Variovorax paradoxus: one gene and its partner. The protein of the gene in region 2 interacts with the protein of the main gene of each other region in a pairwise test. Links are inferred from orthologs where the notes say so. Each region holds a gene or a part of one and is shown on either strand. Other genes may lie near its edges.

Region 1 (3,678 bases), 760 kb from region 2 along the record:
CACCGAGCGCGAGGCCCTTGGTGCGCATGTACTCGACGTCCTTGGTGAAGCCGAAGGTGCGTGCGCGTGCGATGTCTCGGCTGTACGAGTCGGTGCCCAAGTCGAACTCCACGCGCTGGCCGGTGGAATTGACCACGCGGTGGTCAAAGTCGATCTCGAAGCTCAGCTTGTAGCCGTGGTACGGCTCCAGGCTCGCCCACTTCTCGTTGGCGCCCTCGCCTTCGCGCACTTCGACCTTGCGAGTCACGCGGATGAAGCGGCGCGGCGCCTTCTGCAGCGCGATGCCCGCGCTTTGCAACAGGAACACGAAGGACGAGGCCGACCCGTCGAGGATCGGCACTTCGTCGGCCGTGATGTCGATGTAGAGGTTGTCGATGCCCAGGCCCGCGCAGGCCGACATCAGGTGTTCGACGGTCTGCACCTTGGCGCCGCCGGTGGAAACGGTGGATGCAAGGCGCGTGTCGGTGACCGCCTCGGCAGTCATGCGGATCTCGGCTGGCTCGGGCAGGTCGACGCGGCGGAACACGATGCCCGTGTCGGCCGGGGCCGGTCGCAGGGTCAGCTCCACGCGTTGGCCGCTATGGAGCCCCACGCCCACGGCGCGGCTGATCGACTTGAGGGTTCGTTGTTGCAGCACGGCCGGGATTTTAGGCGCCCGACGGGCATGGCGCCCTATGCCCCTCGCTATGGCACCGATAGACATGGGTTCTATGCAATCCCGCCAAATTGGCGCGAAATGGACGCAAAGGGCACGAGGTGAGCGCAGCGCCTAGAGTCAGCAGACGTCCCTTTCAGGTCGTCCCTGTGCCCCTTGCGAACCCTCGTGCCCTCTGCGTCTGGCCGAGTTCACCCCACGATGGCCTCCAGCGAGACCATCGAACGGGGTGTCCTCTTAATCAGCCTGGCGGCGCAGGAAGGCCGGGATCTCGAAGTCGTCCATGCCGCCCGAAGACAGCGCGTCCACCTTCGCTGCAGCCATCGTGCGGTTGGTGCGCCACACGCTGGGAACGGCCATGCCGTCGTAGTTGGGCTGGCTGTGGCCGCCACCACTGGCGTGCCCCGTACCACCGAGCGTCGGCACGTTGAACGGGATGTTGTCGGTGCCGGTGCGGATCACTTCCAGCGTAGGTGCCTGGCGGCGGGCATCGGCACGCGACAGGCCGGTGGCCACCACGGTCACGCGCATCTCGTCGCCGAGGCTGTCGTCGTATGCGGCGCCGTAGATCACGTGCGCGTCCGGCGAAGCGTAGGCGCGGATGGTGTTCATCGCGAGCTTCGATTCGTTCAGCTTCAGCGAGCCCTTCGATGCCGTCACCAGCACCAGCACACCCTTGGCGCCCGAGAGGTCGATACCTTCGAGCAGCGGGCAGGCCACGGCCTGTTCGGCGGCGATGCGCGCGCGGTCCGGGCCGGCTGCGGCAGCAGTGCCCATCATGGCCTTGCCGGGCTCGCCCATCACGGTGCGCACGTCTTCGAAGTCGACGTTCACGCCGCCGTACTCATTGATGATTTCCGAGATGCCGCCCACGGCGTTCTTCAGCACGTCGTTGGCTTGCGCGAAGGCTTCGTCCTGCGTGACGTCTTCGCCCAGCACGTCGAGCAGCTTCTCGTTGAGCACAACGATCAGCGAATCGACGTTCGCTTCGAGCTCGGCCAGGCCGGCGTCGGCGTTGGTCATGCGACGGCCGCCTTCCCAGTCGAAGGGCTTGGTCACCACACCCACGGTGAGGATGCCCATTTCCTTCGCGACGCGCGCGATGACGGGAGCAGCACCGGTGCCGGTGCCGCCGCCCATGCCGGCCGTGATGAACAGCATGTGCGCGCCGTCGATGGCCGCGCGGATGTCGTCCACCGCGAGCTCGGCCGCTTCACGGCCCTTGTCGGGCTTGCTGCCGGCACCCAGGCCGCTGGTGCCGAGCTGGATGATCTTGTGCGCGCTGCTGCGCTGCAGTGCCTGTGCGTCGGTGTTCGCGCAGACGAACTGAACGCCCTGCACACCGCGCTCCATCATGTGGGCGACCGCATTGCCGCCGCCACCGCCAACACCGATCACCTTGATCTGCGTGCCCTGATTGAACTCTTCGACTTCGATCATTTCGATGGTCATTTTTAACTCCTTGAATCTTGCAGTTGCCGTTATGTGTCTATGAATAATTCTTGTGCCGTGACGAGATCAACGATGCGTCCGTCACGATGGTGGACCTGTTCGTCGCCATCGCTCGTTGAAATGCAATGGAGGGCTGCCACGCGCGAGCCAGAGTGGAGACTTGATCATGGCTAGAAATTCCCCACGATGAAGTCTTTGAAACGTCCGAATGCAGTCTTTACCGACCCATTCTTCTGTGCAACCTTGAAGCCACGCATGCGCGCAAAACGTGCTTCTTCGAGCAGGCCCATCACCGTCGCTGCGCGAGGCTGCGCAACCATGTCTGACAGCGCGCTCGAATACTTCGGGATGCCGCGGCGCACGGGCTTCAGGAAGATGTCTTCGCCGAGCTCGACCATGCCGGGCATCACCGCGCTGCCGCCCGTGAGCACCACGCCCGACGACAACACCTCTTCGTAGCCCGACTCGCGCACCACCTGCTGCACCAGCGAGAAGATCTCTTCGATGCGCGGCTCGATCACGCCGGCCAGCGCCTGCTTGCTCAGCATGCGCGGGCCGCGATCGCCGAGGCCCGGCACTTCGACTTGCGTGTCGGGGTCGGCCAGCAGTTGCTTGGCATAGCCGTTCTCGACCTTGATGTCTTCCGCGTCCTTCGTCGGCGTGCGCAGCGCCATGGCAATGTCGCTCGTGATGAGGTCGCCCGCGATCGGGATCACGGCCGTGTGGCGGATCGCGCCGTTGGTGAAGATCGCCACGTCGGTCGTGCCCGCGCCTATGTCGACCAGCACCACGCCGAGTTCGCGCTCGTCCTCGGTCAGCACCGCCTGGCTCGATGCCAGCGGGTTCAGCATCAGCTGGTCGACTTCGAGGCCGCAGCGGCGCACGCATTTGATGATGTTCTCGGCCGCGCTCTGCGCACCGGTCACGATGTGCACCTTGGCTTCGAGCCGCATGCCGCTCATGCCGATCGGCTCCTTCACGTCCTGGCCGTCGATCACGAACTCCTGCGGCTCCACCAGCAGCAGGCGCTGGTCGCTCGAGATGTTGATGGCGCGGGCCGTCTCCACCACGCGGGCCACGTCGGCGGGCGTCACTTCCTTGTCCTTCACCGCCACCATGCCGCTCGAATTGATGCCGCGGATGTGGCTGCCGGTGATGCCGGTGTAGACGCGGCTGATCTTGCAGTCGGCCATCAGCTCGGCCTCTTTCAGGGCCTGCTGGATGCTCTGCACGGTGGCGTCGATGTTCACCACCACGCCGCGCTTCAGGCCGTTGCTCGGCGCGATGCCGAGGCCGGCCAGCTTGAGCTCGCCTCCGGGCAGCACTTCGGCCACGACCACCATCACCTTGGCGGTGCCGATGTCGAGTCCTACGACCAGGTCTTTGTATTCTTTAGGCATTGAGATATGTCCTCGATTTCTCGATGAGCGCTACTTGATTTTTCTTGGGGCCTCTGGCGAGACCGTGGTGACGCCGCGCAGCCGCAATGCATACGCGTCGTTGTGTCGCAGGTCGGCGCCCTCGACGTCGGCCATCGTGCGGCGGTACTGGCCCGCGACCTGGGTCACGGT
Region 2 (4,966 bases):
GCCGTGCGAAAGCACGTAGGTGCCGATCATGATGCGGCGCTTGACTTCGTCGCCGAAGCCTTCGGCGCGCGTGCGTTCGTACATGTCGGACAGGTCCTTGTACTGTTTCGCGCGGTGGCCGAATTTCACGCCGTCGAAGCGGCTCAGGTTGCTCGAGGCCTCGGCCGCGGCAATGATGTAGTACACGGGAATCGACAGTTCGGTGCGCGGCAGCGTGACCTCGACGCGCTTGGCGCCGAGCTTCTCGTACTGCGCGAGCGCCGCGTCGATGGCCGCGCGCACGCCGGGCGCCACGCCTTCGCCGAAGAACTCCTTCGGCACGCCGATGCGCAGGCCTTCGAGCGAGTCGTTCAGCGAGCGGCCGAAGTTCTCGGCGGGCTTGTCGAGCGAGGTCGAATCGCGGTCGAGATCGGGGCCGCAGAAAGCCGACAGCAGCAGCGCGCAGTCTTCGGCCGAGCGGGCCATCGGGCCGGCCTGGTCGAGGCTCGACGCAAAGGCCACCATGCCATAGCGCGAGGCGCGGCCGTAGGTGGGCTTGATGCCGGTCACACCGCAGAACGACGCGGGCTGGCGGATCGAGCCGCCGGTGTCGGTGCCGGTGGCCGCGGGGGCCAGACGTGCCGCGACTGCAGCCGCGCTGGCGCCCGAAGAGCCGCCCGGAATGCGTTCGCGGTTCCAGGGGTTCTGCACGGGCACGGCCTTGTCGTGGCCCACGGCGGGCACGGCGATGTTCTCGTTGGCGGAGCCCATGGCGAACTCGTCGCAGCTGAGCTTGCCGAGCGTGACCGCGCCGGCCTCGGCCAGGCGCTTGACCACGGTGGCGTCGAAAGGCGAGCGGTAGCCCGCGAGCATCTTCGAGCCGGCGGTGGTGGCGAAATCGGCGGTGGCGAAGATGTCCTTGTGCGCGATCGGCACGCCGGCCAGCGCCGGTGCGTTGCCGGTGGCAATCAGTGCGTCAGCGGCGCGGGCCTGGGCCAGCGTGACTTCTTCATTGACGGTTACGAAGGTGCCGAGCGACTCGTGCGCCTTCATGCGGCCGAGAAAAACCTGCGAGGCCTCGACGGCCGAGACCTTGCGCTCGGCCAATGCCTTGGCCAGCGCGACCACGCTCATCTGGTGCAATTCACCGCTGCTCATTATTCGATCACCTTCGGCACGAGAAACAGACCGGCTTCGACGGCCGGGGCGCTCTTCTGGTTGGCTTCGCGGTTATTGGGTTCGCTCACCACGTCGTCGCGCAGGCGCAGCGTGATGTCTTCGAGCGCGGCCACCGGATGGGCCAGCGGCTCGACGCCCGTGGTGTCCACGGAACGCATACGTTCGACTAAATCGAAAAAGCCGTTGATCTGGCTGAGCATGCGCTCGCTTTCATCGGAGGCAAGCTGCAGCCTCGCCAGCGAGGCAATGCGCGCAATATCGGAAGCGGAGAGTGACATAGGTCGGAACGGCCCAAAAAAGCGAAGGTAATCGCACGCCGAAGCGGGTGCTAATACAGGAATCAGAGGGGATTCGGGTATTATCCCGCCTTTGCCGCAACCCCCGCGAACGCGCCGGCTTTTGCGCCAAAAACGATCAATTCACCCCGTCAAACGACCCAAAAAATAGAGTGACGACCTGCCGATGCGCAGGCCGTACTCAGAGGAATTCCGCACATGTTTGGAGCTTTCCGTCGGTACTTTTCCACCGACCTTGCGATCGACCTCGGCACCGCCAACACCCTGATATTTGCCCGTAACAAGGGCATCGTGCTGGACGAGCCCTCGGTTGTCGCCATTCGCCACGAAGGTGGCCCCCACGGCAAGAAGGTGATCCAGGCTGTCGGCCGCGAGGCCAAGGCCATGCTGGGCAAGGTGCCTGGCAACATCGAGGCGATCCGCCCGATGAAGGACGGCGTCATTGCCGACTTCGTGATCACCGAGCAGATGATCAAGCAGTTCATCAAGATGGTGCACCCGCGCACGCTGCTCACGCCGAGCCCGCGCATCATCATCTGCGTGCCCTGCGGCTCCACCCAGGTCGAGCGCCGCGCCATCAAGGACGCGGCCGAAGCAGCTGGCGCCACCTCCGTCTACCTCATCGAAGAACCCATGGCCGCGGCCATCGGCGCGGGCCTCCCCGTCAGTGAAGCCTCGGGCTCGATGGTGGTGGACATCGGCGGCGGCACCACCGAAGTGGGCGTCATCAGCCTGGGCGGCATGGTCTACAAGGGCTCGGTGCGCGTCGGCGGCGACCGCTTCGACGAAGCCATCATCAATTACATCCGCCGCAACTACGGCATGCTGATCGGCGAGCCGACGGCCGAAGTCATCAAGAAGAACATCGGCTCGGCCTTCCCGGGCTCCGAAGTCAAGGAAATGGAAGTCAAGGGCCGCAACCTTTCCGAAGGCGTGCCGCGCAGCTTCACCATCAGCAGCAACGAAGTGCTGGAAGCCCTGACCGATCCGCTCAACAACATCGTCTCGGCCGTGAAGAACGCGCTGGAACAGACTCCGCCCGAGCTGGGCGCCGACATCGCCGAGCGCGGCATGATGCTGACCGGTGGCGGCGCCTTGCTGCGCGACCTCGACCGCCTGCTGGCCGAGGAAACCGGCCTGCCGGTGCTGGTGGCCGAAGACCCGCTGACCTGTGTGGTGCGCGGCTGCGGTATCGCCCTGGAGCGCATGGATCGCCTGGGCAGCATCTTCACGAGCGAGTAAAAGGCGAAAGCCATCATCGGCCGGCCTCTGCTTGCGCAGGCCGGCTTTTTGTTATTTGATTCCGCACCACCGCCGGGTCTGAATTCATGCCTCTGGGCACGCTCGATCGCACAGCGCCACCCCTGTTCAACCAGGGGCAGTCGGCGCTCAGCAAGCTGATCTTCTTCGGCGCGCTCGCCCTGTTCCTCATGGTGGCCGATGCGCGCTTTCACATCGTGCAGCCGATCCGCGCGACCATCGGCGCGGTGCTCTACCCGGTGCAATGGGTGGCGCTGAAGCCGGTGCAGGCCGTGCTGGGAGGCGGGCGCTACCTCGAAGACCTGCAGACCGCGCAGCGCAACGAGGAAGACGCCCGCAAGGCGCTGATGATGCAGGCCGAACGCGCCGCCCAGGCCGACACGCTGCTGCAGGACAACGCCCGTCTGCGCGAGCTGCTCGAACTGCGCCAGACCACGGCCACGCCGGGCCGCGCGGCCGAGGTGCTCTACGACGCGGCCGACCCCTACACCCGCAAGATCGTCATCGACCAGGGCCTGACCCAGGGCGTGGCGCCCGGCTCGCCGGTGATCGACGCGCGCGGCGTGCTCGGCCAGGTCACGCAGGTGCTGCCCTTCACGAGCGAGGTCACGCTGGTGATCGACCGCGATCTTTCCATTCCCGTGCAGAACACCCGCACCGGCGTGCGCAGCGTGGCCTTCGGCGACGCCTCGGCCCACGGCGGCGGGCTGGAGCTGCGCTTCATGGCCGCCAATGCCGACCTGCAGGAGGGCGACCTGCTCTCCACCAGCGGCGTCGACGGCATCTATCCCGCCGGCCTGCCGGTGGCGAAGATCGAGCGCATCGAGCGGCGCGCCGACTCGGCTTTCGCCCGCATCTACTGCGTGCCGCTGGCCCATGTGACGGCCGCGCGCTACGTGCTGGTGCTCGAGCCCACCGGCACGCCGGCCGCGCCGCCGCCTGCCGCGCCCGCCGCCACCCAGCGCAAGCGGCCTGAAGGCAAGCCCGGCGCGGGCAAGAACGAAAAGAAGCCAGCGGGAGCGCGCCCATGATCAAGCGTCCAGGCCAGCAGCAGCTCCTGCTGCCCGTCAGCCCGCTCTTCATGTGGAGCAGCCTCGTGGTGGCGCTGCTCATCAACATGATCCCCATCGGCCGCGCGGTCTGGATGCCCGACCTGCTGGCGTTGGTGATCGTGTTCTGGGGCGTGCACCAGCCCGCGCGCGTGGGCATCGGCGCGGCCTTCGTGTTCGGCCTGTGCATGGACGTGCACCAGTCGTCGATGCTGGGCCAGCATGCGCTGTCCTACACCACGCTGGGCTTCTTCGCGATCACCATCCACCGGCGCCTGCTCTGGTATCCGGTGCTCTCGCAGGCGCTGCAGGTGCTGCCGCTCTTTGCGCTGTCGCAGCTGATCGAGGTCGTCACGCGGATGATCGGCGGCGGTGTGTTCCCGGGGTGGTCTGTGCTGATCTCGCCTGCCATCGAGGCCGCGCTGTGGCCCTTGGTCACCGCACTGTTACTGGCCCCGCAGCGCCGCACCCCGGAACCGGACGAGAACCGCCCCCTCTAAGCCCTGCCCGCCGCATTTGCCAAAAGCAACTGCACGCGCCTAAGCTCCCACCGCCATGACCGAAATCCGCAACGTCGCCGCCGACCTCGCGCGCTTCAAGCGCCGCGTGATCGTCATTGGCCTGGCGGTGCTGTTCGCGTTCAGCCTGCTGTGTGCGCGGCTGGTGTACCTGCAGGTCACGCGCCACGAAGACCTGGCCGAGCAGGCAGAGAGCAACCGCACGGCCGTGGTACCGGTGGTGCCCAACCGGGGCCTGATCCTCGACCGCAACGGCATCGTGCTGGCCTCGAACTATTCGGCCTACACGCTGGAGATCACGCCCTCCAAGGTGAACGACGTCGAGGAAACCATCGACAGCCTGACCCAGGTGCTCGAAGTCTCGCCGCGCGACCGCCGCCGCTTCAAGCGCCTGCGCGAAGACTCGCGCAGCTTCGACTCCATTCCGATCCGCACCCGCCTGAGCGACGAAGAGGTGGCGCGCTTCGCGGCCCAGCGCTATCGCTTCCCGGGCGTGGAGATCAAGGCGCGCCTGTTCCGCAACTACCCGCAGGGCGAGCTGGCCTCGCACGTGCTTGGCTACATCGGCCGCATCAACCAGCGCGAGAAGACCGCGATGGAAGACTGGGACGAGGAAGACCAGGCCAACTACAAGGGCACCGATTACATCGGCAAGCTCGGCATCGAGCAGAGCTACGAGAAGACG

Evidence for each region.
Region 1: the proteins of NWF24_RS30320 (region 2) and ftsZ interact in binary tests that used the Escherichia coli proteins (3 or more experiments, as listed by UniProt). The link is inferred for Variovorax paradoxus from one-to-one orthologs.

The regions. Positions count from the first base shown.
Region 1 is NZ_CP102931.1:5,725,422-5,729,099, forward strand. Bases 1-2,826 are described here. They hold ftsZ (cell division protein FtsZ), read right to left. Parts: upstream 2,108-2,826; coding sequence 893-2,107; downstream 1-892. Other genes in these bases: lpxC (UDP-3-O-acyl-N-acetylglucosamine deacetylase), read right to left, coding at 1-637; ftsA (cell division protein FtsA), read right to left, coding at 2,278-2,826. In the rest of the region: more of ftsA, read right to left, coding at 2,827-3,507; NWF24_RS27015 (cell division protein FtsQ/DivIB), read right to left, coding at 3,538-3,678. UniProt on the Escherichia coli protein: Essential cell division protein that forms a contractile ring structure (Z ring) at the future cell division site. The regulation of the ring assembly controls the timing and the location of cell division.
Region 2 is NZ_CP102931.1:6,483,124-6,488,089, reverse strand. What follows is about bases 896-3,674. They hold NWF24_RS30320 (rod shape-determining protein), read left to right. Parts: upstream 896-1,652; coding sequence 1,653-2,696; downstream 2,697-3,674. Other genes in these bases: mreC (rod shape-determining protein MreC), read left to right, coding at 2,783-3,674; gatC (Asp-tRNA(Asn)/Glu-tRNA(Gln) amidotransferase subunit GatC), read right to left, coding at 1,137-1,436; gatA (Asp-tRNA(Asn)/Glu-tRNA(Gln) amidotransferase subunit GatA), read right to left, coding at 896-1,137. Outside these bases: more of gatA, read right to left, coding at 1-895; more of mreC, read left to right, coding at 3,675-3,745; rod shape-determining protein MreD, read left to right, coding at 3,742-4,263; mrdA (penicillin-binding protein 2), read left to right, coding at 4,319-4,966. UniProt on the Escherichia coli protein: Forms membrane-associated dynamic filaments that are essential for cell shape determination. Acts by regulating cell wall synthesis and cell elongation, and thus cell shape.